4 regions of the Brenneria goodwinii genome follow, and region 4 is predicted to be linked to each of the others. Evidence: predicted binding sites of a transcription regulator. Region 4 holds the regulator's gene; each other region holds the start of a gene.
What was found. Region 4 encodes PurR, which represses purine synthesis genes. Its sites were predicted from a motif close to CANGCAAACGTTTGCNTG; they were not measured.

Region 1 (7,443 bases), 1.3 Mb from region 4:
TGGTAATCGCCAGTACGCCGATATTTTCACCGTAGGTGGTGTTCGGTGTGGAGCCGAAGAAACCCGACAGCATGGTGGAAACACCGTTGGCGAACAGGGAACGATGCAGCCCCGGATCACGCATCAAATCTTTCTTTACGATATTAGCGGTAACGACCAGATGCCCGACATGTTCGGCGATCACCACCAGCACCGCCGGCAGAATGGTCAGAATGGCGAACCATTCAAAACGCGGGGTATAAAATGTCGGCAACGCAAACCAGTGCGCCTGCGCGATAGGCGTCAGATCCACGGCGCCCATGGCGAATGACAGCGCATAACCGGCCAAAACCCCGATAAGAATCGGGATAATCGCCAGAAAGCCACGAAATAGCACCGAGCCCAAAATCGTTACCGCCAGCGTCACCAGTGAAATCGTCACCGCCGACGTATCGACAGAGGCGCCGTCGGCAGGCAGCAAACCGGCCATCCCCGCCGCCACGCCGGCCAGTTCCAGGCCGATAACGGCAACAATCGCCCCCATCGCCGCGGGCGGGAATATCACGTCCAGCCATCCCGTTCCCGCTTTCTTGACGATCAGCGCCACCAGACAGAACAGGAAGCCGCAGACAATAAATCCGCCCAGCGCCACCTCGTACCCCAGAGGCAACAGCAGCAACACCGGCGAAATAAACGCAAAACTGGATCCCAGATAGGCAGGGATCTTGCCTTTACAGATAAATAAATAGAGCAAAGTGCCAATGCCGTTGAATAACAACACGGTAGCCGGGTTAATTTTGAACAGAATAGGGACCAGCACGGTGGCGCCGAACATCGCAAACAGATGTTGGAAACTCAGCGGAATGGTTTGCAGCAAGGGGGGACGTTCACTTACCCCGATGGCGCGACGAGTCATCTTTGTATCCTCGGTAAAATGGCTATTTATCGTGTGCGGCATGATGTCCGCACCTGTTATTACAGCCGCACCCAACTCGCCCAAAGCGCATATTTCAGGCAGGAAGATGCTGTTATGGCTGTGGACCGCCGCCGAAAACGCCGCAAGCGGCGGCCCCAAGAGTGGCGGGCAGGAATGGCCGCCATAAAAAAGCCGACTGATTAAGCCGGCTTACCTGTTATTTAGTACCAAATATTTTATCGCCCGCGTCGCCCAGGCCCGGCATGATATAGCCATGCTCATTAAGACCTTTATCAATCGCCGCGGTGTAGAGCTCGATATCCGGATGCGCTTTCTCCAGCGCGGCAATCCCTTCCGGCGCGGCAACCAGGACCAACACCTTGATGCTCTGACAGCCTGCTTTTTTCAGCAGATCGATAGTGGCGATCATCGAGCCGCCGGTTGCCAGCATCGGGTCAACCACCAGCGCCATACGTTCATTAATATTAGAAACGAGCTTTTGGAAATACGGCACCGGCTCCAGCGTTTCTTCGTTACGATAGATGCCAACCACGCTGATACGGGCGCTGGGAACATTTTCCAGCACGCCTTCCATCATCCCTAATCCCGCGCGCAGAATAGGCACAACGGTAATTTTTTTGCCTTTGATTTGATCGACTTCAACCGGACCGCACCAGCCTTCAATGGTGACTTTCTCCGTCTCTAAACCGGCGGTTGCCTCATAGGTCAATAAACTTCCCACTTCGGAAGCCAGCTCACGAAAACGCTTGGTACTAATATCGTTCTCACGCATCAGACCAAGTTTATGTTTGACGAGCGGGTGTTTCACCTCGACGATCTTCATCAGTATTCTCCCTAGACAGTGGACGGTCAAAAAAACGCCTGGCGCGTTTTTAAACTCCGCTTGCGGAGGCTCGCAGGGCAGCCGGCGGGGTAGCCTGCCGTAAAAACACCACGAGCGTTTTTAACGTCACAACGTGACGGCCCGCAGGGCGGCGGCTGGACGCTAGCCATAAAAAAATCGCCGGATTATACCGCTTTTTTGAACGAGTAACATACGGTTAAGCCTGATCCAGATCAACCGATAAGGGAAATTGCGCGGGATAAGGAAAAATGGAAACCCGGTGACTCATCGCTCGCAAACGTTTGCTCGCGCTGTTAGAATTAGCGCGCTCCATTTTTTAACCGACACTGTTTTTAACCACAAATTGTAACCTCCGTGGGGACTCCGTAGTGACCGACAAAACCTCTCTCAGCTATAAAGACGCAGGCGTGGATATTGATGCGGGTAATGCATTGGTAGACCGTATCAAAGGTGTAGTGAAACAAACCCGCCGCCCTGAAGTTATGGGTGGTCTGGGTGGTTTCGGCGCCTTATGCGCCTTACCGCAAAAATACCGTGAACCCATTCTGGTTTCCGGCACTGACGGAGTCGGCACCAAGCTGCGTCTGGCTATGGATCTCAAACGGCATGACACCATTGGCATCGATCTGGTCGCCATGTGCGTCAACGATCTGGTCGTGCAAGGGGCCGAACCCTTATTCTTCCTGGATTACTACGCCACCGGAAAACTGGATGTTGATACGGCCGCCAGCGTAATCGCAGGCATCGCCGAAGGCTGTAAACAATCAGGCTGCGCGCTGGTTGGCGGCGAAACGGCGGAAATGCCGGGCATGTATCACGGCGAAGATTATGACGTTGCCGGCTTCTGCGTCGGCGTGGTTGAAAAATCTGAAATCATCGACGGCAGTAAGGTACAGGCGGGCGACGTGCTGGTTGCCCTGGCCGCCAGCGGCCCGCACTCAAACGGCTATTCGCTGGTGCGCAAAATTCTGGAAGTCAGCAAGACCGATCCGGCTCAGGTCGCACTGGAAGGCAAGCCGTTGGCCGACCATCTGCTGGCGCCGACAAAAATCTACGTTAAATCGATTCTGTCGCTGATTGAAAAAATTGACGTGCACGCTATTTGCCATCTGACGGGCGGCGGCTTCTGGGAAAACATTCCGCGCGTACTGCCGGAAGGCATGCAGGCAACGATTGATGAATCAAGCTGGCAGTGGCCGGCGGTATTCAACTGGCTGCAACAGGCGGGCAACGTCAGCCGGCGCGAAATGTATCGCACATTCAACTGCGGCGTTGGTATGATTGTCGCACTGCCAGCCGAACAGGCAGACGAAGCCATCGCATTGTTAAACAGCAGTGGCGAAACCGCATGGAAAATCGGCGTGATTAACCAAACTGACGCCGGAGACGCAGTGGTCATTAGCTAATGAAAAACTTTGTTATCCTGATATCGGGTCAAGGAAGCAACTTGCAGGCATTGATAGACGCCTGCAAGCGCGGCCGTATTAACGGTGAGATAGCAGCGGTCTTTAGCAACAATCCTGAAGCCTACGGTTTACAGCGCGCGCAAGAGGCGGAGATACCGGCCCATGTCATTAACCCGGAGGATTTCGCCGACCGCGCCGCTTATGATGCGGCGCTGGCGCAGGAAATCGAACAGTATGAACCGGCGCTCATTGTTCTGGCGGGATATATGCGAATTCTCAGCCCTGAGTTTGTGGCGCAGTTCTCCGGTAAGATGCTCAATATCCACCCGTCCCTGTTGCCCAAATACCCTGGATTGCACACCCATAGCCAGGCATTGAGCAACGGCGACGGCGTGCATGGCACATCCGTACATTTTGTGACGGACGAACTGGATGGCGGCCCGTTGATCCTGCAGGCCAAAGTACCGGTATTCACCAATGACACCGAAGAAAGCCTGAAACAACGCGTTCATGTACAAGAGCACACCATTTATCCCCTGGTGGTCAGTTGGTTCCTTTCCGGCCGCTTAAAAATGCGGGAAAATGAAGCCTGGCTGGATGGCGTGCGTATTCCTCCTCAAGGATATGCCGCAGAATAACCTTCATTCGTATTCACGATAACCATCCCGGATTGTGATGACGACATCCGGGATATGCATAACATCGCTGACAACCTTGAGCAATATCACCCGCTATCAACAACCCCTCTGAATCCGTTCCGATAACCCTGCCGCTTCAACTAATAACAGCGTTGCCGTACCGACTTCGATTTTAGCGAGATACGCCACTTCCCGTCGGTTTTTACTTTAATTATTTATTTAATTACCAGTAAATTTAAGATCTATAACGGTATCCGGCGCCAGGGTAAATAATCCTCACTCATCTTCGGTTGAAAACAAGAATAACAATGATTATCTTTTGCTATCGTTTTTCTTGCAGAATTAGTCATGCGTATTCTCATATCCGTTGTTTTATTACTTCTTAGCCCGTTCTCTTTGGCCAAAAGCGTTACTGATATTCTCGGCCGACAGGTAGAAATCCCAGACCATCCACAACGAATTGTCCTTGGCGAAAGCCGTATGCTCTATACGCTGGCGCTGCTTGAACCGGGAAATCCGACAAGACATATCGTCGGCTGGCCGGGGGATATGGCGCGTTACGATGCGCAAAGCTGGCAACGCTATACAGAAAAATTTCCGTCAATCAGTCAAATTCCGCAATTAGGCAACGGCAATCTGCATAGCATGAATGCGGAAATGCTGCTGCCGTTAAAACCCGATTTGGTGATTATGCCGCGTCTGGCAAAAGGCTCCGCCGATGACGACCAACTGCAACAGACGCTGACCCGCGCCGGCGTGCCGGTGATCTATGTCGATTTACGCGTCGATTTGCTCCATAACACCTTACCCAGCATCCGGCTGCTGGGAGACGTGCTGAATCAGCCGCAGCGGGCCGCGGCGTTCAGCGAATTTTATCAGCAACATATGGAGGTGATTCGTCAACGCATCGCGCAATATCACGGCAAAAAAACCACGGTAATGCTGCACCTGCACCTTGGCCGCCGCGATACCTGCTGTACCACCGCCGTCGGCGGGAATCTGGGCGACCTGCTGACCTTTGCCGGCGGTGAAAATATTGCCGCCGGGACTATCAGCAGCGTGTATGGCGAACTCAGCCCCGAGCGGGTGCTGGCGGCCAATCCCGATGTTTATATCGCCACCGGCATGGCCGGACCGGAAGGAAAACGCTTTTCCAGCCTGATGCTCGGCCCGTTGGTCGATCCGCAGCAGGCGCGGGATAGCTTCAGCAAACTGATACATCAGGATCCCATTCTGTCTCATCTTCAGGCGGTAAAAAGCGGCCGGGCCTGGAGTATGTGGCACAACTTTTACCTCAGCCCTTACCACGTGGTGATGGTGGAGATGTTTGCCAAAGCGCTCTACCCCGATCTCTTCAGCGATATCGATCCGCAACTCACACTACAAAAACTTTACCAGAACTTCTTGCCTATTGATTTTTCAGGGACTTATTGGAGTCAACTTGCACATGAATAACAAAACACTACGTAACGGCTGGCCGTTGTTGGTCCTGCTGCCTTTCAGTATTCAGGCGGCGACCAACCCCCAGGAGGATACGCTGGAGGTTACGGCGACGGCGGGAACGACATCAGCCGAAGAAACCGGCTATCAACCGCATAAAACCGTTACCGGCACCCGTACCGAAAGCCGGTTGCTGGATGTACCGCAGGCGGTGAATGTGGTGCCTAACCAGGTGATTGAGGATCGGGCCGTACGTAATATTGATGAAGCGTTATATAACGTCAGCGGCATTACGCAAGCCAATACGCTCGGCGGCACTCAGGATGCGCTGATCAAACGCGGCTTTGGCGATAACCGCGACGGATCGCTCTTTCGCGACGGCGTCCGCTCGATTCAGGCGCGTAATTTTACCCCGACCAGCGAACGCGTCGAGGTGCTCAAAGGTCCGGCTTCAATGCTGTATGGCATGGGTGAACCCGGCGGCGTAATCAATATCATCAGTAAAAAACCGGAGTTAGAGCAAAAGACGCACATCGAAGGCTGGGGCAGCAGCTTCAAGGGCGGCGGCGGCCAATTAGACGTTACCGGACCGCTGGGCGCATCCGGTCTGGCTTACCGGATGATCGTCGACCACGATGAGACCGACTACTGGCGTAATTTTGGCCGCAACCGTCAAACCACCATTGCGCCATCCCTGATGTGGTACGGCGAAGACACCACGGTGCGCATCGCCTATGAACATATGGAATACCTGACGCCATTCGATCGCGGCACCGTGCTGGACACCAACACCGGCAAGCCGGTGAATACGCCGCGTAAACGGCGTTTCGATGAGCCTTACAACGCCACCCGCGGCGATCAGGACAGCATTACCATGCAGGTCGATCGCAACCTGACCGATCGCTGGAAAAGCAGTCTGACCTACACCTATAACCGCAACCGCTACAGCGATAACCAGGCGCGGGCGATGAGTTATGACGCCAATACCGGCAACCTATCCCGCAGAGCTGACTCTACCGGCTATGCCCATGCGCAGACCCAAGTTGTGCAGTTAACCCTGAACGGCGATGTGGACTGGGGGCAAATCAATCACCAACTGCTGTTTGGCTTTGACTACGAAGCCGATCGCACTTTCCGCGGCGATATGCTGCAAGGCTCCGCCAGCGATGTCTTCAATGTTTACAACCCGATCTACGGCAATTTAGCTGAATCCAGTTCGGTTATCGCCTCACAGAGCGATCAGCGGGAAAATATCGACAGCACAGGCTTCTTTATGCAGGATGCCATTCGCCTTAACGAGCGCTGGCAACTGCTGGGCGGTCTGCGCTACGACAGCTTTGACGTTATGTCAGGCAAGGGCCGGCCATTCAAGACCAATACGGACAGTTCATATAACCGCGTAGTGCCGCGCGCGGGCATTATTTACAGCCTGACGCCGTATTCATCACTCTATGCCAGCTATAGCGAGTCGTTTAAACCCAACTCCTCGATTGCCGATCAAATAGGCGCCCTTCCCCCAGAGATTGGTCAGTCTTACGAAATCGGCGCCAAACTGGATCTGCCCAACCGGATCACCGCCAACGTGGCGCTGTTTGATATCAAAAAGCGTAATGTAAAGATTGATGACACTATCTCTGTGAACGGAGTTAACGAAACGGTATATCGCACCGCCGGTAAAGTCCGCTCGCAGGGCATTGAACTGGATATGGCCGGGAAACTGACTGACTCGCTGAGTCTGATCGGCTCCTATGCCTATACCGATGCGCGCGTAACGGCCGATCCGGAAAACAACGGTAATGAACTGACCAATGCGGCGCGTCATACCGCTTCGCTGTTCCTGACGCAAGATTTCGGCGCTTTGGGACTGCATTCGGGTGATAATCTGCGCGCCGGCGCCGGCGCTCGTTACGTCGGTCGCCGTCCCGGCGATGCGGCAAACAGTTTCTATCTGGATGATTACACGGTAGCTGATGCCTTTGTGGCTTACAGCACGCCAATCAACGGCTACAAGGTGAAGTGGCAGTTAAATATCAAGAACCTGTTTGACAAAACCTATTATCCGTCCAGCGGCAACAACCTGCGTATCGCCGTGGGCGAACCGCGCCAGTTTGTACTGCGCGCCAGCGTAGATTTTTGATCAATTGGGGATAATAGAACAGCGGGAGAGCACTGCCTGACATAGATATTGTCAGGCAGCAT
Region 2 (7,443 bases), 2.5 Mb from region 4:
ACGCTCCTGATGCATGGTTTCCAACTGTTGCTGCTCAGAGCCAGCCAGCCCAAGGATAGCCCGTCGCTGAGTCAGGCGTTTCAGGCGCGTATTTTTTTGTTTGGCGTGTTTGAACTGCTTGCCTGGCAGAAAAAACTGCCGAAACAAGCGAAAAAATAACGATTATTCCGGACTGGGCGCAAAGCTGATAAAGCGGGTGCCTTTGACCTGCAACGTGCCCCGCATCGCTTTGTCGAGCTGGTTATAATCGGTTTTGCCGATCCTCAGCGTGATGGCGCCGCCGCCATTTAGCGGCCGGAATGTGGCTTCATAAAACATATCTTCAAAACCGTCTTCATAACCGCGGGCGCGTTTACGCCTTTGCGGAAACTCGCGTTTGGCGGTTATTTCCACCCGTATCGTCTGCAGCGGAGCCGCATCATTGCGAGCGTCCTGATTACGCTGGTGCTGATATTGGCGCCAGGCCAGCACCAGAATGAGCGCTACCGCCAGTATCAATAGTGGGTGAACGTCACGCATTGCGTCAGGGCTTTTTGCCGGGAAGGTAAGGGAAATGCGTGACGTTATCGCCTAATTCGGAGATGCGCGCGCTGCCTTTTTCCGTTACCGCATCAATACGGATCACGGCTTGTAACGGAATGAAGCTGCGGCTGACGCCTGAAAATTCGGTTTTCAGCTTTTCGGTGGAAGGATCAACCAGCACCGTCGATTGGCTGTCGAATACGAAGTCGGCGATTTCAATAAAACCAAACAGGTTGCTTGGTACCAGTTCACGCACGTAAAGCTGGTAATTTTTACCATTATTCATGAATTGAATGCGATAAAGCGCGGGTTCATTGCTCATTCAACCATACTCTCCTTCAAGATAATCACAGGCGCCGATTCACAGTCCAAACGGGCCGATAACATAGCATGAAGCACCGGTGTGCGCATCTGTCTCACCCGATGTTGTTGATCCTTTCCACGATCCCCTACACTGAATGAATAAGGCTACGGATGCCATGAAAAACTTAATCGTTCAGGAGAGCGGTATAACCGATTCCGGATTTTTTGATCCGGCTTGTCTAATACTAATAAGGATAATCTATGCTTTGGTCATTTATTGCCGTGCTCTTTTCCGGTTGGTTATATGTTGATGCCAGCTATCGCGGGCCGGTATGGCAGCGCTGGCTGTTTAAACCCGTGACCTTATTATTATTACTGGCCCTGGCCTGGCAAACGCCGCTGCTGAGCGTGCCGGGTTACCTGATCGTCATTGGGTTATTGGCAACCCTGGCGGCGGATACGCTGATGCTACTGCCGACCCAGCGGCTGCTTTATGCTTTCGGCGCTTATTTTCTCTCTCATTTGCTTTATACCATAAGCTTTTTCACCAGCCAGATGACGCTCGTATTTTTCTGGCCGCTGGCGTTGGCGCTTATCATTCTGGCCGCCATCCTGATCGCGACCATCTGGAGCCGGCTGGATACCCAGCGTTGGCCGGCCTGTGCATTCATCATCATGACGACCCTGATGGTTTGGGTCGCCGGCGAACGCTATTTCGCCCTTGGGACGGATTATAACTTCTCGCTGCTGGCAGGCAGCGCGCTGCTGTTTATCGCCCACGCGGCCTGGTTTATCAACCACTATCGCATCAATTTTCGCGCTCATCAGGCCATTGTGGCGGCGTGCTATTTCGGCGGGCATTTCTTAATCGTTCGTTCGTTGTATTTTTAGTAGCGGCCCGGTATGTGAAATGCTGGATTGGCCTGAAATGACGGTGTAAAGTTTCTGATGAGAATTATTATCACCCATACAGGAGGAAGCTATGCATTCTCATCAGCATCATCACGGCATTGTAAAATCAGCCTGCAGCCATGAACATGCCCGTCATTCATCACGTGCTGAAAAAAGCTGTTGCGCCGTGAAACATGCGCCGAGCGCCATTGCCAATACCGGCAGGGAGCCGGATCAAAATCAAGCGGAGAGCGGCGATAATGCCGATTCCGACGATCCCGACGGCGACCGACCGGCGTTATGCCGTCGTTTTAGCTGGAAAATCAGTGGGATGGATTGTCCCAACTGTGCACGTAAAGTTGAAAATGCAGTAAGAAATCTTACCGGGATAGAACAGGCCAAAGTGCTGTTCGCCACTGAAAAGCTGGTTGTCGATGCCCGCAGCGATGTTCGCCCACAGGTGCTATACGCGGTTCAACAGGTCGGTTTTACCCTGCGGGATCTCGCCCCACAAGCGCCACTTTCTCCTGATTCTCGTCGTTTTATCCATGAATATGGTTTCTTGATTCTTTTTACCTTGTTGGCGGCGGTAAGCTGGGGTCTCTCACTGGTGAGTGAGTCCGGCGGACAAATCGCTTTTATCGCCACCACCATGGTGGGGCTCATTCCTGTTGTGAAAAAAGCGGTTCGGCTTATTCGCTCCGGCACGCCCTTCGCGATTGAAACATTGATGAGCGTGGCCTCTATCGGGGCGCTGCTGATTGGCGCCACCACGGAAGCCGCCGTGGTCCTGCTGCTTTTTATGCTGGGCGAACAGTTGGAGTCTTATGCGTCCAGCCGTGCCCGGCGGGGTGTTGCCGCGCTGATGTCGCTGCTGCCTGAAGAGGCGACGGTAATCCGCAATGGTCGGCGTCTCAGCGTGCCGGTTGCCGATTTATCTCCCGGCGATGTGATTGAGGTCGCGCCCGGCGGCCGTTTGCCGGCCGATGCCGAGCTGTTGTCCGCTGACGCCAGTTTCGATGAAAGCGCGTTGACCGGAGAATCGGTGCCGGTTGAACGGGGCGCGGGTGATAAGGTGGCGGCGGGCTGTCTGTGCGTTGACCGGGTAGTACAGTTACGCGTGGTGTCGCAGCCGGGGAATAGCGCCATTGATCGCATTCTGCAATTGATAGAGGAAGCGGAAGAACGCCGCGCGCCGATCGAGCGTTTCCTCGATCGCTTCAGCCGCTACTACACGCCCGCCATTATGCTGTTGTCTTTACTGGTGATGCTGATCCCGCCTTTGTTGTTGGCCCAGCCCTGGCAGGAATGGACTTATCGCGGATTGACGCTATTGCTGATCGGCTGTCCCTGCGCGCTGGTGATTTCCACCCCGGCGGCGATTACGTCCGGCCTTGCGGCGGCTACCCGTCAGGGGGCGCTGATTAAAGGCGGGGCCGCGCTGGAATCGCTGGGGAGCGTGCGCGCCGTGGCCTTTGATAAAACCGGTACTTTAACCGAGGGGAAACCGCAGGTTACGGATATTTTACCGGCGGCCGGCATTAGCGAAACCGCGCTGTTGACGCGTACCGCCGCCATAGAGTCCGGTTCATCCCATCCGCTGGCTAAAGCCATCGTGCAACGCGCGAAAGAAGTGAGTGCGTTTTTGCCCGTTGCGGACAATCGCCGAACGCTGGCGGGGATCGGCGTAGAGGGGACGATCGCCGGCAAGCGCCTTCAAGCCAGCTCTCCGGCCAAGCTGCCCGCGGATACGCTGGATGACGACTGGCGACAACGTGTCGGGGTGTTGGAAAGCGAAGGGAAAACGGTAGTGATTGTGCATGAAGACAGCCGCGTGATGGGGCTGCTGGCCCTGCGCGACACGCTGCGCAACGATGCCAGAAGCGCGCTGGATGCATTACAGACCATGAATATACGCTGCGTAATGCTGACGGGAGACAATCCCCGCGCCGCGGCGGCGATAGCGGGCGAGTTGGGGATTGATTACCAGGCCGGTTTGCTGCCTGCGGATAAAGTAACGGCGCTCAGCGAGCTTAATCGGCGGCAACCCACGGCGATGGTGGGCGACGGTATTAATGATGCTCCGGCGATGAAGGCGGCGACCATCGGTATTGCGATGGGCAATGGAACGGATGTGGCGCTGGAAACCGCGGATGCCGCGTTAACCCACAGTCGTCTGAACGGATTGGCGATGATGATCCGGCTGTCGCGCGCCACACAGCGCAATATCCGTCAGAATATCACCATTGCGCTGGGGCTGAAGGCGCTGTTTCTGATCACCAGCGTAATGGGCATTACCGGCCTGTGGCTGGCGGTACTGGCGGATTCCGGCGCCACGGCGCTGGTCACCGCCAACGCCCTGCGGTTGCTTAAAAAACGGGATGAGTAGCTAGTCGGCCGAGCGTTGACGAAGCCTCTGGTTCTGAGCTCAATCCTCCCCTTCGCCGGCATTAGCCGCCTTTACGCAGTAAATAACGATAGGGGAGTTGCTCGGTCACCTGCGCCAGCAGGTGATGATCCATATAACGGCAAAATCCGGGAATATCACGGGTTGTCGCGGGATCGTCAGCCAGAATCAACAAGGTCTGTCCGGGTTCCATTTGGCGTACCGTCTTGCGCACCATCATCACGGGTTCGGGGCAACGTAGTCCCTGCGCATCAAGGGTTTTATCGGGATTGGCAAAAGGATCGGTCATCAACGTTCTCTGTGATTAGGGAGTAATAAAAAGCTCCCTTAGTTTACGCTGGGGATTTATAGGCGCAAGCGACGACAACGTTTGCCTAAAAAACAGCCATTGCATTGTCGGGATAAATGCGTATCATGCGCCGCGCATGCACCAAACGTGCGGCTATGTCAGGCAAGATGTTTCTTGGGTTCCCTCACCCCAATAACCAAAAAGGTCACATATTATGTTTCGATTTACCCCCCAACAGCGGCTGACGGCGCTGGTATGGCTTTCGCTATTTCATATCCTGATCATTACATCCAGTAATTATCTGGTACAGCTTCCGGTGTCGATTTTCGGTTTTCATACCACCTGGGGCGCTTTTACCTTTCCGTTTATTTTTCTGGCTACCGATCTGACCGTGCGGATTTTCGGCGCGCCGTTGGCCCGCCGCATTATTTTGACCGTTATGGTGCCCGCGCTGTTGGTTTCTTATCTGGTGTCCGTCCTGTTCTATCAGGGGCAATGGCAGTCGTTCAGCGCATTGGGACAGGTCAATATCGTGGTTGCCCGCATCGCCAGCGCCAGCTTTATGGCGTATGTATTGGGGCAGATTCTGGATGTTCATGTCTTTAACCGCCTGCGACAGCGTAACGCCTGGTGGGTCGCGCCTACCGTTTCGACGCTGTTTGGAAATCTCAGCGATACGCTGGCCTTTTTCTTTATTGCGTTTTATCGCAGCACCGATCCTTTTATGTCCGCCAATTGGGTTGAAATAGCCATGGTGGACTATACTTTTAAACTATTGATAAGCATGCTCTTCTTCTTGCCGATGTATGGCGTGATGCTGAACATGGTGTTGAAGCGCTTGAGCGAGCAACAGCCCGATATGCCGTATCTATCCGCTGAAAACCGCCGCTAGGCCCTGTTTCGCCGCCCGAATTCGGCGGCAAAATGCTGCTGCGCTACACGCCTGGATTTATGGTTTGTGACAACAAACCGCTTGTTTTTACTTGTAGAATAGCGTGCGATAATATCTTCATCTGCTTCAAAAAAGAAAGGGAACCCCTAATGCCGAATGTAGTGAAATACCTCGGAATGAGTCTGTTGGTTGTCATGCTTGCCGCCTGTGACGGCAAAACGGAAGATAGCGCGACGACTCCAGCACAGGATAAACCGGCGGCTGAGGCCTCAGCGGGCGTGGCTATTGAACTGATGTCCGGCAAAATCGCCTTTACCCTGCCTGCGGATATGCGTGACCAAAGCGGTAAACTGGGTACTCAGGCCAACAATATGCACATTTACGCTAACGAAAACGGGCAAAAAGCGGTGATCGTGATTCTGGGGGATAACACCACGGAATCGTTATCCGTGTTGGCGCAGCGTCTGGAAGATCAGCAGCGCACGCGTGACGCCAATCTTCAGGTGGTGACCAACAAAACCATCGATGTGGATGGACAGAAATTGCAGCAGTTGGATAGCATTATTACCAGCAGCGGGCAGCAAGCCTACTCATCCATTGTGCTTGGTAAGGTGGACGAGCGTCTGTTGACGTTGCAAATTACGCTGCCGGCGGATAACCAGCAGCAGGCCCAGAGCGAAGCGGAAAATATTATTAGTACGCTGAAGCTGAAATAGTCCGTCAGAGCATAAAACTTCCCGTGCGCTGATATCACGTTCGGGAGGTTATTTGTAAGTTAGAAAAAAATGGGATCTTGATTACAGATTTGACATCTCAGCGCTATACTCTCCCGGCAGTATTGATGCCTCGCGTAATCCCCTCCTAGTAGAGTTGATTTTCGCATTTTTCCATCATTTTAACTTTTGATATCAATATATGACTCGTTCTCCCCGATCGACTGCATGGTTGCGTGTTATCACCCTTGCTCTGGCAGCTTTCATTTTCAACACCGCCGAATTTGTCCCCGTTGCGCTTTTATCCGATATCGCAGTCAGCTTTTCCATGAGCGCTGCCCAGGTAGGACTGATCATCACCATTTACGCCTGGGTGGTGGGGGCTATGTCGCTGCCTTGTATGTTGCTTACCAGTAAGATGGAGCGTAAAAGCCTGTTGATTAAGGTGTTTATCCTGTTTGCCGTCAGCAATCTGTTATCCGGCGTGGCATGGAATTTTGGCGTGTTGGTGATCGCCCGCATCGGCGTCGCCCTGTCTCACGCGATTTTTTGGTCGATCACGGCATCTTTGGCCGTTCGTCTGGCGCCGGCGGGCAAGAAGGCGCAGGCGTTGAGTTTGCTGGCTACGGGAACCGCGCTGGCGATGGTGCTGGGGCTGCCTTTGGGCCGCTTGATCGGCCAGTATCTAGGATGGCGTATCACGTTTTCGATTATCGGTCTTTTGGCCTGCATAATTATGCTGGTCATGATGAAACAGCTGCCTCTGTTGCCTAGCAGCCATGCCGGATCGTTTAAGAGCCTGCCTGAATTGTTTAAACGTCCTGCTCTGCTTTGTGTTTATGGTTTAACGGTAGTGGTTATTACCGCGCATTTTACGGCCTACAGCTACATCGAACCTTTTGTTCAGGACGTGGCGATGATGAGCGGAGACTTTATTACCGCGCTGCTGCTGCTGTTCGGCGGAGCCGGGATCATCGGCAGCATACTATTCAGCCAGTATAGCAGTAAGTATCCCGCGGGCTTTTTGACCGTGTCCATAGCGCTGTTGCCCCTGTGCCTGCTGTTGCTGTTGCCGTCTTCTTTCAATCAAATATCCCTGTCGTTGCTTTGTTGCGTCTGGGGAGCTTCGATTATGGCGATAGGGCTGGGTACGCAGGTCAAAGTCATGACGCTGGCGCCCGATGCAACCGACGTCGCGATGTCCCTGCTTTCCGGTATTTACAATATCGGTATCGGCGGCGGCGCGCTGTTGGGTAATAAGGTTATTACGCACATGAGCCTGTCGGATATCGGTTTTATCGGTGCGGCATTAGGCGTGATTGCGCTGGGATGGTGTATTTTTATTTTCAGACGCTATGCTCAGGATTTAAATAACACTGCGATGAATGAGTAACTCTAAACAATGGATTGTTTTGGGCTAACATTA
Region 3 (7,443 bases), 1.7 Mb from region 4:
TCGGGATTTCGATTAAATTCTGTGTATTGGCATGATCAACACAAATATCGACTGCATGAGTATGAAATCCTTCCAGCAGTTCCTTATATTTGTGGATAAAATCATGAAATACTGAATCACCTTCAATATCGATACTTGTGGCCATACCTTCCGGCGTGGATGTGACAATCATATTCAACTTCATAACTTGCACTTGTTTATTAGCCATCCTAACCCCCATTACATTTATAAGTTTGTTTCACTTGTTTAGAGAAACAGTACAGTTCGCTATAGGCCGAATGCCTGTTATCGGATTCAGCCATACCCGGAACCAATAACACACCGCTATTTAACTTTCTGGCGTGGCTATTTACTGCTTGACGTAATTTATTGGGTTCCCCCGCTAAAATTAATGTTGCGTAATCAGGTACGTTCTTCCCAAACTCAATAACACCGCTTGCCCAGGCATAGGCAATTAACACGTTGTTTATCTCCAATAGATAATGCAGTCCTGGATCGTTGCCGCCGAAACCACATGATAATGGTGCGCTTTGCGCATCAAATCGGCGTCGGGCGCAAACACTTCAACGATGGGCCGCGAACGGCTGACATTGACATGCTTGATTTCAATATTGCGGCGTTGCAGCCAGCCGAGCGTATTAACCAGTTTTGTCGGGTTGATCATGATGAAAGCCCCTCTAAATCTTTAATAGCGGCACGAATATGGCATTCGGATAACGGCTCGTTTTTACCATGCGCGAACATCGCGGCCAGGCGCAGGGTGTGGGATATCGTTCTTAATGCGCCGGGTTTCTCTGATAACGCATGAATTAACTCACGCTCTGCGTTTTTATTTAAACTCCATGCATCGGCAATAGCGTCTACATCGGCCTTTTTGGTTTTTAGAATGGAAACCTTTTTAGCGATACGGCTAAATAAGCGGGCAAAATCCATATTGCGGCTATTACCACCGGTTAATTTCCCGTAAACCTGATGGTTACCAACCAACGCCAGACCAACGCCGGTCTCTTCCTGCAAAATCCGCAGCTCTTCTAAGACGGAATAATCAAGGTGATCGGCTTCATCAACAATCACAATACCGTTCGTACCGCGCAGTTTACGGCGAATAGCGCGGCCTAACTGGCCGGAACGGCGCGGCGCATCGCCGATCCCCAACTCTAACGCCAGCTCATACAGGCATTCGCTCAGACTGGCGCGGGACGGGGAAACCGTAATCAGCCAGACGTTGGGACGTTCAGTAGCGAACTGTTGCAGGGCGCGCGTTTTACCCACGCCTGAATTGCCGTAAATAACGGTGATGCACTGCGCAAGCTGCGCGTATTGCAACGCATTCCAGATTTGTTTAACCGTGCGTGTAGCAATAAAGTCCGGCGCGGTTGGCATTTCATTGGTGCGGCGCGAGCGGTTATCAAGCCATACAGCGAGTTTCCCAGCCAGTGAGTTATTATCCCCACGGTAGGCATCATTAACAAATTGTGAAAGCTGGCTATTTGAAACCCCGATTTCACGCGCGACGGCGGCATAATTAATATCGGAATTATCAACGGCATTACGTACCGCTGCGCGAACGGTATTAATAGTTTCTTGCTGTTGGTCTAAATCAATTACGTTAGTCATTCTGCTTCTCCGTTAAATATGGTTCTTTTGAAAATCGGTGTATAACTGGCTTACAGCATTGCCAAAGGCTTCTTCTGATTCCTCGTCAATCTCTTCCTCTACTAAATGGCGCTGCATGGTATTACCGGCAGGGCGCAGAATTTCCACCACCCGCGATTCTGGCGGCGCTGGCGGAACGGTATCCGGCATAAGCTCGGCCGCTTCCAGCGCCGACATGCGGCGGGCAGCTTGCGCGGCCTCTTTGGTACGTTTAACAAATTGGGTACGATTACGTTTATGCTCACGCGCCGCCTGGGTATCCCCAAAGCCGGTTTTCTCAATACAGGTTGCTTCACAAATAAAACGGCCATCGAGCGTGTAGCAAAGAACGCTTTGATGCAGGTTTTGCGGGTCGAAACGCACCACGACTTTATTCGGTTTAAGGCCCAGTAAACGCTCGTTAAAGTAACGGTTTTTACGCGCCTGAACCTTGCCGCCCGCTTCCATCACAAACGTACCGGATTCACTGATGCGTACCGCTTCGGCAGGCAACAGCAGCAAACGGCGCTGTTCCGGCGTGGCTTTGCGGATAGTCGCTTGTTGATAGCTTTCTTCAAATGCGTCATCAAACGACATCATGCCCCGGCAGATCTCGGTATTACGGTTCGGGCGACGATTCCAGAACGCGATCCCCTCGGCTAACGCTTTCAGGAAAACATCGGCATCGACCACCCGGTCACCATAATTATCTGGCTTATCCATCGGGTTCGGCCCGGTATGCGCCCCGGCCAACAGCGGATGCTTATCAACCGCTTCACCCAGGCCGCCGTGTGAGAACGCACGTTCAACCGGTTTCGCCTGGCCATGGCCGCGCCCAAACATCACGCTAGTCCAATGCAACTCAATGCCAAGCAGCGGGATGATACCTTTCGGGTCATCATCTTTAACTTTGAAGCGGTAGCGGTTAGGAACGCCGCCCGTTGTCCATTTGTTTGCCGCCGCCATCGTGTTATCGATTGTGAGCTGGCGTGGAATGCCATAGCGTTCAATCATGTCAGACAGAGACAGGCGGATCGAATCGCTGTTTTCGCTGACGTCTGTACGCCATGCCAGAATCTTTCGGGTACGAATATCCTGCCAAATCCATGTTTTTGGCCGCAAAACTTCACCGTTAAACCATTTCACAAACACGTTATGCTGATAACCATCGCCGTTCACCCATTCCATGGCGGCAATATCGGCAACGGTACGTTCCTGACAAGGAAAGAGACGCATGGCGGCGTGTTCGCCCTCACGCAACAGCACCCGCTGTTCAACCGGTATTTCGCGCTCTAGCTTGCGGCGCATAGACGACAGGCTTGGAATCACCCAGGCGTTGGCTTTTGCAGCGTCTTCCAGACGTGCATATACCGTTCTAAGCGCTGGACGTTCCGGGCGCAGATAATCAGCTAGAAAGAAGTCCCACGCCTTCGGATCGCAATCTGCTTCTTTCTTACGGCGGGTTTCGATGTTATGGCCATACTGCCCCAATAGCGACGCAACCCAGTCTTCACGCGCAAACTTACGCGCGGTGTAGTACCAGCGACGCACGGAAGCAACTGATGCATCATGCGTTTCGGCAACAGCATCGAACGCGGTAACAACATCTACGTTAGTGTCGATCAACGCCGCCACGGCCATTACCGCTTCGGTTTTCTTCTGCGCAGCCTGACGTTGCTTCTCAGTTGCGGACTCCCAACGATGCCAAAGGACTTCGCGGCAATATGTGTCCTCATTAACTTTTTTTATTTCATAGGAATGGCCACCTATGTTTACCACACCCGAATGCTTCATAACGGCGGCGCGGGTATAGGATGGTAGGCAGCTAAAATGATATTCCAGAGCCTTAGTACCTTCACGTTTCCGGCACAACTCAGGATTGGACTTAACCAAACGTTCCAAAGTATCTCTGGTTCTTCTGGCCGTTGATGGCATACCAGCCATACCAGCTAATTCATTAGCGCTAAACCATTCCATGATTATCATCCCGCCTTCAGTTTTCTGAGATAGCGGCTGGGCCAAATTTCTTCAGGCTGGACACCAAGCGCCTCCGCAATCAACTGTTCCGCTTTGGGATACGGACGATAAAACGCATTACCCAGCGTTCTAGAGTTTAAACCGGCACTTCTGGACACCTGGGCTAGAGACGTTCCACGCTTTTTAAGAGCGGAAAGGACGTCAGCCCTATGCCAATCACTTCCATCTGAAAGATTTTTCTGCGATGCTATTAAGTTAATCACTAGTAATAACTCCATATCATAAAACCTAGTAATAAGACGATAGGGACAAAAGGGACGCATGTCAACCCAAAAACGTCCGTTTCGTCTTTTTGTTTATTTGGTTTTCATCCCGTACATGACAAGGATCAAGCTGTGAAAAAGACGATAGACATTGAAAAGGACGTCGCGTCCCTTTTTGGTGACAGCAAAAGGACGCCCGAGGTGAATCTCAGCGAGAAATTAAAGAATCCGTGGGTTAGTGCTTCCGATATAGCTGGATTACCAGATGTACCTACGACTGCCCGTAGGGCACGTGACCTATTAAGTAAGGCAACGGCTGATAAGCCATCGTTGAAAAGGAGAAAGGAAGGGACGAAAGCGACGGTATATCACGCATCAGTCTTACCGCTGCAAACTATTCAATACTTGTTGAGCAAGGAGTCATCCCACGGCGAGTGCAAAGAGAATGATGTAAATTATTCAGCGGGAAAAGATAATAATTATCAAAAACATGTTGAATATTCGCTTACTGATTTTTTAGATGAGTTCGCATTAATACCGGGGTATGATGTCCAGGTTTCAACGGGTAATGGGACGTCAGCATTGGATGAACGCCAGCCTTGCCGTCATCTGGCGTTTCGCCGCAAGTGGTTATCCTACCGAGGGTTTAATGAAAAAGACTTGTTGCTGGTATGGGCGAAAGGCGATTCGATGGAACCGACAATTTCCAACAATGACACGCTAGTAGTGAACACAGCGCTAACAAAGCCTGTAGACGGACATATCTACGTCATCCGACAAGATGATACGTTATGGGCTAAGCGCGTACAGGTTCAACCTGGGGCATGGTTACTGATTAGCGACAACAAAGCTGTTTATCCTCCTATCGAGATCAAACGTGAGGATATGGCAAACTTTGAAGTGATAGGCCAGGTGGTTCACATTTCAAAAGATGTAGGGATTTAAACGCGGTTTAAACTCGCAAAAGCGGATTACTGGATTTATCAAACTAAACGAACAATTTTCCAGCTCCGCATTTTTTTCTCATTTTCTCTTTTCCCTGATTTTTCCCGCTATAATCGGGCTATGTTTTCGTTAACCCCTTGAGCCAAGCGGCTTACCGGATCCCGCGAGTTCCCGAAAAATTCCGCCAATTCCCTTATTTCTCTTTTTCATTCTTACTGACCCATAACACCCGCTATTTTGCTCCCTGAACGAACGGCATGGATCATGCCGCCGTGCCTTTTTACAACACTTCCCCGCCATCAATAACCAGGGCCATGCCCATCTTATCGCCGCGCTGACCGCGCTGGAATGAAAGTGGCGTCCCGGCCGCCGCGTAACAATGGGCGCTAGCGCCTATTGGGTATATAATATCCTCATATTTTCGTTCTTTCGTATCTACCGGCTGGAACAGACTATGACACAAGATGAACTGAAGAAAGCAGTTGGCTGGGCGGCGCTTGACTATGTTCGTCCCGATACCATTGTTGGGGTAGGGACTGGCTCGACAGCCGCTCATTTTATCGATGCGCTGGGTTCGATCAAGCACCAGATTCAAGGTGCGGTATCCAGTTCCGATGCCTCTACGGCAAAACTGAAAAGCCTGGGCATCGCGGTTTTTGACTGCAACGAGGTGGACTCGCTGGATGTTTATGTCGATGGCGCGGATGAAATAAACGGGCATATGCAAATGATAAAAGGCGGCGGCGCGGCGCTGACCCGTGAAAAAATCATTGCCGCCATCGCCCGTCAATTCATTTGCATTGTTGATGCGTCAAAACAGGTTGATGTGCTGGGCAGGTTTCCGCTGCCGGTTGAGGTTATTCCGATGGCCCGATCTTACGTTGCCCGCGAGCTGGCGAAAATGGGCGGACAACCGGAATATCGCCAGGGGGTAATCACTGATAACGGCAATATTATTCTCGATGTCCACAATTTGAACATTATGGATGCGGTAGCCGTCGAGAACCATATCAATGGCATTGCCGGTGTCGTGACCGTAGGGCTGTTTGCCAACCGCGGCGCGGATGTCGCGCTGGTGGGAACGCCGGAAGGCGTGAAAACGGTCAAGTAAGGTTATCGTTAGTCCCGGGCGCGCGCCGATTGCCGCGCCTGAAAATTTTTCGTGTAAAATTCCTTGAACTGTTAACAGCTCATTTTTGGTACTTAATATCACTTTTTCTTATTTTTTATATCGTCAATATGGCGATGGGTCTGTTTGGCAACATTTTTTGCCAGAAATTTTGCGTGCGTCGCTAACGCGCAATATGGGGTAGGCAATCGTTTGTATTGCTGACCGCGTAATTTTTGTTATGTTGACAGAGACTGTTTAGCAAACGGTCGTATCTGAAGTCTGAAAATAAGGTCGGGAAATGGCAAAGGTATCACTAGAAAAAGATAAAATTAAGTTTCTGTTAGTTGAAGGTGTGCATCAGAGCGCGTTGGACAATCTGCGTGCCGCCGGTTACACCAATATTGAATACCATAAAGGCGCATTGGAACCGGAAGCGTTGAAAGAATCCATCCGTGATGCCCATTTCATTGGTATTCGTTCTCGTACACATCTGACAGAAGAAGTTTTTGCCGCCGCTGAAAAGTTGATTGCGGTCGGTTGTTTTTGTATCGGTACGAATCAGGTTGAGTTACCGTCCGCGACAAAACGCGGTATTCCGGTATTCAATGCGCCTTTTTCCAACACTCGTTCCGTAGCCGAAATGGTGCTCGGTGAAATGCTGCTTATGCTGCGCGGTATTCCGGCTGCGAATGCCAGGGCGCACCGCGGCGTTTGGAACAAACTGGCCGCCGGTTCCTATGAGGCTCGCGGCAAGAAGCTGGGCATCATTGGTTACGGCCATATCGGTACTCAGTTGGGCATCCTGGCTGAAAGCGTGGGGATGCACGTTTATTTCTACGATATCGAAAGCAAGCTGCCGCTGGGAAATGCGCAACAGGTTCGTCATCTTTCCGATCTGTTGAACATGAGTGATGTGGTCAGCCTGCATGTTCCGGAAACGGATAACACCCAGAATATGATGGGCGCGGAAGAGCTGGCGCTGATGAAGCCGGGTTCAATCCTGATCAACGCGTCACGCGGTACGGTGGTGGATATTCCCGCGCTGTGCGATGCGCTGTCCAGCAAACATATCGTCGGCGCGGCGATTGACGTTTTCCCCAAAGAGCCGGCATCCAACAGCGAGCCGTTCCAGTCTCCGCTATGCGAATTTGATAACGTGCTTTTGACGCCGCATATCGGTGGGTCAACGCAGGAAGCTCAGGAAAATATCGGTGATGAAGTCGCCGGGAAACTGGTTAAATACTCGGACAATGGTTCCACGTTGTCTGCGGTCAACTTCCCCGAAGTTTCGCTGCCGACCCATAGTGAACGTGCCAGCCGCCTGCTGCACATTCACGAAAACCGTCCGGGCGTATTGACTCAGATTAACCACATTTTTGCCGAACAGGGTATCAATATTGCGGCGCAGTATCTGCAGACGTCCGCTGAGATTGGTTATGTGGTTATTGATGTTGAAACTGACGGCGCGCATACGGCGCTGCAACTGATGAAGGCGATCCCAGGCACCATCCG
Region 4 (7,443 bases):
CATACGGCGGAAACGCGCGGAGTAGCGATCGGAAAGCTCCGGCCAATGCTGCTGAAAACGTTCGTACCATGCCATCAGGGTGCGATCGTAGTCGGCGCCAAAATTGTGCCAGTCCTCCATCACCATATAAGGCTCGCTGGCGTGAGCGATGTGCAGGACGGAGGGAACGCAACCGTTAGGGAAAATGTATTTGTTGATCCAGGGATCAACTTCGGAGTCGGTTTTTTGCGCGCCGATGGTATGCAATAAAAATAATCCGTCTGGCTTAAGGTTCTTATTTACGATGCGGAAATAGGTATCGTAATTTTTCGGCCCGACATGTTCGAACATCCCGACGGAAACAATCCGATCAAATTGTAAATCCAGATCGCGGTAGTCCTGCAGTAATATGGTGACATCCAGATCCTTGCAGCGTTGCTGTGCTAATTTTTGCTGCTCTTTGGAAATCGTCACACCGCTGACGGATACGCCGTAATGGCGAGCGGCGAATTCAGCCAATCCGCCCCAGCCGCAGCCAATATCCAGCAGTTTCATTCCGGGTTTCAACTGGAGTTTTTCGCAGATCATCTGCAGTTTGTCTTCCTGCGCCTGCTCCAGGGTGGATGCCTGTTTCCAATAACCGCAAGAGTATTGCATGTAGGGATCCAGCATCAGTGAAAATAGGTCGTTGCCTAGATCATAGTGCTCTTTGCCGACAATCCAGGCTCGTCTTTTGGATTGCAGGTTAATTAGCCTTGCGGCGATAACGCGCGCAATGTCTTTCAAGTGATGAGGAACTTTTTTATCCAGACCGGCTCGTAATATGCGATGAAAAAACATATCCAGCTTTTCGCATTCCCACCAGCCATCCATGTAACTTTCACCTAATCCCAATGAGCCTTCACGCAATACGCGTTTAAAAAAATCAGGGTTTTTAACCTTAATATCAAAAGGGCGCGAACCGTTGATTTTGATATCGGCCATGTCCAGCATTTCGCGGACAATTTGAAACCAGGAGCTGGCGTGACTCCCCAGGTCTTCTACATCCTCTACACATGATGAACTCATAATTTCTCCCTACCTTGCTGCTTAAGGTGAAAACTGCAAGGAAAGCATAGACAATTTTTTACCCATTAACGGTATCGGTGGGTATAACCCATCGTCTACCCTCTGAATGACAAGAGGAAAATGAAGAGAAAAAAGCCGGTACGCAAATACGTAGGGGCACTCATCCTTAAAATAAACACGCACGTCCCGTATGCGTTTAACACTAAAGGATAGTGATAAATATGGTTGTTGTCGTTTAAAGCCGTAAATTAGTTTATGACTGCTTCAGCCTGGGTACAAGTATAAATTGGCTGAAGCAGCATTAGAGATATGTTGGTTTCTGCGGGGTATAAGCGCTGCGGGTATTTAGGAATAACGCCGGTAATCGCGAAATGGGCCGTCGGCAACGGAGCGGCGCTCAATCAGAGTAGGGTGCACCTCAATGACCTGCGCGTCTTCACGTTTACTGGTGATACGGTCCAGCAGCATCGCCAGGGCCGATTGACCCAGACGCTCTTTGGGCTGGTGGATGGTGGTCAGCGCGGGAGTGAAGAACCGGGCATGACGAACATTGTCATATCCGATTACCGAGATATCTTGGGGAACGCGCAGTCCCAGCTCATCCGCGGCGCAAATCGCGCCCATGGCCATAATATCCCCACCGCAAAAAACCGCCGTAGGCCGGTGTTTCTGCGCCAGAATTTGCTGCATCGCTTTGTAGCCGGATTCAGGCTCAAAATCTCCCCGAACGACCCATTCGTCATGGATTTGAATATCGGCATCGCTCAGCGCTTTTAGAAAGCCAAGATAGCGCCCGCTGCCGGTATTTCGCTCCAGTATGCCGTGGATGACGCCGATATCCCGGTGACCGCGTTCGATAAGGTAACGGCCCGCCATATAACCGCCTTCAAAGGCGTTATCAATGATGGTGTCGGTAAAATCGCTGTGCGCCTGTCCCCAATCCATAACCACCATGGGAATGCTGCGATAGTCTTCCAGCATAGCGAGCAATTGGGGAGGATATTCCGCACACATCACCAGCAGCCCATCGACACGCTTTTGCGCCAGCATGGAAAGGCAGGCGCGTTGTTTATCGATATCGTTATGCGAATTGCACAAAATCAGCGTGTAACCCTTGGCGTAGCAACTATTTTCAACGGCTTCGATGATTTCAGCGAAGTAGGGCGCTTCACTGGACGTTGCCAGCAGGCCAATGGATTTGGTGTGATTCACTTTGAGGCTGCGGGCGACGGCGCTGGGTGAATAGTGTAACTCTTTAATGGCCGCCTTTACGGCAGCCTTGGTTTCTTCGGCGACGAAACGTGTTTTGTTGATCACGTGTGATACGGTTGTGGTCGAAACGCCAGCACGTTTTGCCACATCTTTGATCGTTGCCATGTAAAAATGACTCCTAACCGACTCGTTGCAGTCGTAAGTATATTGTTAATCGTTTGCCTACGTTTAAAGTTCTCTTTCTATGTAAAAAAACAGAATTTCAGAAGGAGAATGCCGAATGTTATACCTAAAGGGACAAGGCTGACTTTTTTCGACCAATACGCAGCGTGGCATCAAACAGCGGATTTTGTCCGATTTGACACGAAAGTGGAAGCGGTAATTTATACTATTAGTGATACAGCGGTATGCGTTTTTGCCGCCGGACTATGGAAGAATTGCTACAGTTATACAGTATATTGTTTTAGCCCAGCGTATGCTTGGGATTACAAAGACGGTTGCTGTTTTTTCTGATAACGCGAGTGCACAAAGGAAACGCTTATGGATACTGACCTGAAGTTGTCGCTGTTCGCCACTGTTGGTGCGTTGGTAATGATTATTGTGTTTAGCTTTGTGGCGGTAATGAATTAATCGGCGTTGAACCGCTCGACGGTTTACGTCATCACCTGTTCGGGCGCGTTTAAACGCGCCCGAATCGCTTATACGGGTTTCAGCGAATAGTTTGCGGGGTAACGACGCGGCGCGCGCCGACGTAATGATCCTGCCAATAATCTTCACTCAGTTTGCTGATGCGAATATCCGAGCCTGTTCGCGGCGACTGAATAAATTTGCCGTCACCCAGATAAACGCCTACATGGTCGGCGGCGCCGCGGTTGTTGATGCGGAAAAACACCAAATCTCCGCTTTCCAATTCACTCTTCTTAATCGGCGCGGCGTCGCGCAGATGATACATTTCGTTGGCGGTGCGGGGGATGGAAATTTTCACCACGTCTTTGTAGGCGTAATAAACCAAGCCGCTGCAGTCAAATCCGGTGAAGGGCGATGAGCCTCCCCAGTGATAAGGTTTGCCCACTTGGCCCATCAGTTTATTCATCGCCGTCAATTTGGCATGCTGATAACGTTTTTTGTGCGCTTCGCTCAGCGTTAAGCCTTTTTCTGCTTCGCCTTTCAGACCCGGTTTGGCTTTGGTATGTACGGCAGCCTGTCTGGAATCATTTTCTGCATGTCGCTTGATTAGATTCCGCTTAACTAACGCCGGCGTGCTGCTCTTGGTTCTCGATAGCGCGGGTTCTGGCTTACGCTTAGCGACGTGGAGTATTTTAATTTTAGTGGGGGAGTTCGTTTTGTTGGCCGCTGTTTGTTTGTTTTTTACCGGTGTCGGCGATTTTGAGGGACTCTTCTTCGTTTGCTTGGTTTTTTTATGATTTCCATCAGGTACGCTATTCACACTGGCCTTTCGTGGCGATAAATTCGGCGTGTGAGGCGCCGCCTGCGCTAGATTCAGGAATAGGTTACTGAAAAATAATATGAAGAGAGTAGTAAATAAACGCATGATTCCTGTGATCGAACATCGTCATTAAATCACTAAGTGCGCACAGTATTCCCGAAAACGGCATTATAAAAAAGTGGGTTCGGCCTCTTTATTCATACAAAATAGTGAAAAAAAGTTAATGGCGATTTTTTTACGGCGAGCCATCCTGGACCGCCTGCCTTACGGATTATCTCTGGTGCGACGTCAAAAAACGTCTCCCGACAATTTTCGCTGGATTTCCCAGCGGTTTTTGTTGTGAGTTTAATCAACCATAATCTATGGTAGGGTGAAATTATATCCACACAAAAAATGGCGTTTTTTTGTGGCCGCCGCCCTCGCTACAATGTAATGGAGTGGATAGCGCTGTAATGGCACATCTGATAGATGCTCATGGTTAATGAACATGACGTTAGCCATCCTATAGGTTTGAGGAAGCAAGAGAATGACGACAACGACAATTGAAAAAATTCAGCGCCAGATCGCTGAAAACCCGATTCTGCTGTATATGAAAGGTTCACCTAAATTGCCAAGCTGCGGGTTTTCCGCACAGGCAGTACAGGCGTTGTCTGCTTGTGGCGAACGTTTTGCCTATGTCGATATCCTACAGAATCCGGATATCCGCGCCGAGTTGCCTAAGTATGCCAACTGGCCGACGTTCCCCCAACTGTGGGTCGATGGCGAGCTGGTCGGCGGCTGCGACATCGTCATTGAAATGTATCAGCGCGGCGAATTGCAGCAACTGATCAAAGAAACGGCGGAAAAATATAAATCCCAGCAGGAAGACCAGAAATAAGCAGGGGAATGCATTTGCATACAGGCAGGTAATTAACTGTTTCTGCAAAATAAAAGAGGGTGGCGTAAGTCACCCTCTCTCTTTTTAGCCCGATTTACCCTGCGGCAGATGTTTTTTCTGATTGATTTTCATCAATGGCGATCGGCCATCCGCCCATCCGTTTCCAGCGGTTAACCAGCTCGCAAAATAGCAGCGCGGTCTGCTTGGTATCGTAAAGCGCGGAGTGCGCCTGACTGGAGTCAAAATCGATACCGGCCGTGATACAGGCTTTCGCCAGCACGGTCTGACCCAGAACCAGCCCGCTCAGGGCTGCGGTATCAAACGTGGCGAAAGGATGGAAAGGATTACGTTTTAAGCTGCAGCGTTCGGCCGCGGCCATCATAAAACTATGATCAAACGTTGCGTTATGCGCCACGATAATGGCCCGGTTACAGCCCTGTTCTTTTAATCCCTTACGCACCACTTTAAAAATTTCATGCAGCGCTTCATATTCGCTGATCGCGCCGCGTAACGGATTGTTGGGATCGATGCCGTTAAACGCCAGGGCCGCGGGTTCCAATATTGCGCCCTCGAACGGCTCAACGTGAAAATGTAAAGTTTCATCTGGCTGTAACCAACCATCAGCGTCCATTTTTAATGTTATCGCCGCGACTTCCAGTAACGCATCGGTTTTAGCATTAAACCCGGCAGTTTCAACATCTATCACCACCGGGTAAAACCCACGGAAACGACCGCTCAGGGCGTTCAGGTCATTTTTATCAGCCATTAGTCTCTTAATCTTTAGCAAAATGCAGCGCGCATTATGGCAAATTTTGACGGGAGATGCAGTATGCGGAGAAAAGACGGACGTTTGTAACCCGCTCATCGCCGCCTGGATAGCGGTATCCGGTTTAACCACGGCGTGGAGCGTTGTTGTGCTGCTTCAACGCCGTGTTTTTCATGATATCCGTGCTGACCGGCATCGGTCTGGACACTCAACGCTATTAATTTCCGAGCCCTTGACCGGACTGCGATTTTTCAATCAGTTCAATTTTATAGCCATCTGGATCTTCAACAAATGCGATGATTGTTGTGCCGCCTTTCACCGGGCCTGCTTCGCGGGTCACTTTCCCCCCGGCTTTGCGGATGCTATCGCAAGTCGCGGCAACATCATCGACTGCCAGCGCGATATGACCGTAGGCATTCCCCAGATCGTAACTATCGACGCCCCAGTTATAAGTTAATTCGATGACTGCTCCTTCACTTTCTTCGGTATAACCGACGAATGCCAGCGTGTATTTATATTCGGCGTTTTCACTGGTACGCAACAGACGCATACCTAACACGTTGGTATAGAAGTCGATAGCGCGTTGTAAATCGCCGACGCGCAGCATGGTGTGGAGTAGGCGCATAATTTCATTTCCTCATTGGCTACTGTGGTTAACGGCAAACATGGTGGAAAAAGTTAACAGAATGGAATTATAACGTTGTAGATATACTGAGTCCAAGTTATTACCAGTATAAATATCAGTCAGACTATTTGTGCCATTACCATAAGGCTTGCGCTTAAACATTAACTATTCCTGATAGAGTAGGGTAAAAAACAGACGATTTGTGTAGGGAAATTAAATAATCTCACAGAAGAATTATCTGAAATTACAATGATTACCTAATTATTTTATTGTTATCCTTAGCAAGGGCTTGCCAGCGAGGGAGAACAAGGCTTCAATAAATAGATTGTAGAGGGAGGTACAGTGCCTGAGCAACTCGAACTCTTTGCTGTCCCTAATCCGTGTCGTGGCGTTTGTCAGGCTGATGCGCGCGGCTTTTGCCGCGGTTGTTTTCGCAGTCGGAACGAGCGTTTTGCATGGGGACAAATGAGTGATGCGCAGAAACAGGATGTGCTGCGTTTGTGTCGGCAAAGAATGAAGCGTCAGCAGCGTATAGAGAAAACAGCACAGCCAGTAGAACCCCAGCAGCCGACTTTATTTTAGCTGACATGGGTCGTTTACTGAATAAAATAAGTATAAGATCATTTTTAAAAGCGTTTAATTTGCTAGAATCTTTTTCTTAAATAATAAGAATCACTTTTCTATTTTTTATAAATCAGAATTGATTGCAATCCAGGGATATAACTTAGCATGCTAATTATAAGGAGAGTTTATGGAATTGCCATTAGGATCTGATTTAGCCCGCTTAGTGCGTGTATGGCGCGCTTTGATTGATCATCGGTTAAAACCACTAGAATTAACACAGACGCATTGGGTGACGTTGCATAATATATATCATCTACCGCCCGGACAGTCACAGATTCAACTGGCTAAAGCTATAGGGATCGAGCAACCCTCGTTAGTTCGGACATTAGACCAACTGGAAGAAAAGGGATTGATTACCCGGCATGTATGCTCACATGACAGACGCGCCAAGCGCATCATGCTTACTGAAGCCGCGGAGCCAATCATAAAAGCGGTCAATGATGTGATTAGCCACACGCGTAACGAAATTTTGTTTGGCATCACGCCGGAGCAGGTTGATGAATTAGCTTTGTTGATCTCGCGTTTGGAGCAAAATATACTGGCACTACATGAGAGCCAGACTGAGAGCCAATCTTAATTATTACCCCAATCGCGTTGAGGGAAAGGATAATTCCCGGCGATATCGTTCATCCAGTTTATTACTGATGGCAATTAGGGTTGATGTTTGATGGTAGAAGGAAATCACCACCGTACAGGTGGTGATCATATCCCCGTTATCTTTCAAGTTGCCGTTGTGTCGGCTGCACAAAACGGCAACGTTTCGTCCTGCATCTTGAAATCTAGTGGCTGTTGATTTATCAGCGAGGGGAGACGGTAATGCTGCGACCGTTGCTTGCCATCGCAAC

Region 1: a site for PurR is predicted at 2,031-2,048, ahead of purM (phosphoribosylformylglycinamidine cyclo-ligase). Genes of this name have one in related genera too.
Region 2: a site for PurR is predicted at 4,483-4,500, ahead of tusA (sulfurtransferase TusA). Genes of this name have one in related genera too.
Region 3: a site for PurR is predicted at 6,131-6,148, ahead of serA (phosphoglycerate dehydrogenase). Genes of this name have one in related genera too.

The regions. Positions count from the first base shown of each region.
Region 1 covers NZ_CP014137.1:2,811,226-2,818,668, forward strand. Annotated here, with positions in the region: gene uraA (uracil permease) at 1-895, opposite strand, end outside; gene upp (uracil phosphoribosyltransferase) at 1,113-1,739, opposite strand; gene purM (phosphoribosylformylglycinamidine cyclo-ligase) at 2,129-3,166, shown strand; gene purN (phosphoribosylglycinamide formyltransferase) at 3,166-3,804, shown strand; gene ACN28R_RS12650 (ABC transporter substrate-binding protein) at 4,153-5,259, shown strand; gene ACN28R_RS12655 (TonB-dependent siderophore receptor) at 5,252-7,381, shown strand.
Region 2 covers NZ_CP014137.1:3,992,640-4,000,082, reverse strand. Annotated here, with positions in the region: gene ACN28R_RS17800 (DUF1145 family protein) at 1-159, shown strand, start outside; gene ACN28R_RS17795 (DUF2500 domain-containing protein) at 163-519, opposite strand; gene ACN28R_RS17790 (DUF1820 family protein) at 524-844, opposite strand; gene ACN28R_RS17785 (lysoplasmalogenase) at 1,087-1,716, shown strand; gene ACN28R_RS17780 (zinc/cadmium/mercury/lead-transporting ATPase) at 1,808-4,105, shown strand; gene tusA (sulfurtransferase TusA) at 4,167-4,412, opposite strand; gene ACN28R_RS17770 (7-cyano-7-deazaguanine/7-aminomethyl-7-deazaguanine transporter) at 4,627-5,304, shown strand; gene ACN28R_RS17765 (DcrB family lipoprotein) at 5,454-6,020, shown strand; gene ACN28R_RS17760 (sugar transporter) at 6,220-7,410, shown strand.
Region 3 covers NZ_CP014137.1:5,094,385-5,101,827, forward strand. Annotated here, with positions in the region: gene ACN28R_RS22630 (hypothetical protein) at 1-208, opposite strand, end outside; gene ACN28R_RS22635 (host nuclease inhibitor protein) at 210-461, opposite strand; gene ACN28R_RS22640 (hypothetical protein) at 467-664, opposite strand; gene ACN28R_RS22645 (AAA family ATPase) at 661-1,617, opposite strand; gene ACN28R_RS22650 (transposase domain-containing protein) at 1,630-3,621, opposite strand; gene ACN28R_RS22655 (helix-turn-helix domain-containing protein) at 3,618-3,890, opposite strand; gene ACN28R_RS22660 (S24 family peptidase) at 4,008-4,820, shown strand; gene rpiA (ribose-5-phosphate isomerase RpiA) at 5,275-5,931, shown strand; gene serA (phosphoglycerate dehydrogenase) at 6,230-7,443, shown strand, end outside.
Region 4 covers NZ_CP014137.1:1,462,349-1,469,791, forward strand. Annotated here, with positions in the region: gene cfa (cyclopropane fatty acyl phospholipid synthase) at 1-1,047, opposite strand, end outside; gene purR (HTH-type transcriptional repressor PurR) at 1,393-2,424, opposite strand; gene cydH (cytochrome bd-I oxidase subunit CydH) at 2,800-2,889, shown strand; gene ACN28R_RS06615 (C40 family peptidase) at 2,969-3,811, opposite strand; gene grxD (monothiol glutaredoxin 4) at 4,233-4,583, shown strand; gene rnt (ribonuclease T) at 4,678-5,349, opposite strand; gene gloA (lactoylglutathione lyase) at 5,567-5,974, opposite strand; gene ACN28R_RS06635 (DUF1289 domain-containing protein) at 6,317-6,556, shown strand; gene slyA (transcriptional regulator SlyA) at 6,726-7,175, shown strand; gene ACN28R_RS06645 (outer membrane lipoprotein) at 7,396-7,443, opposite strand, start outside.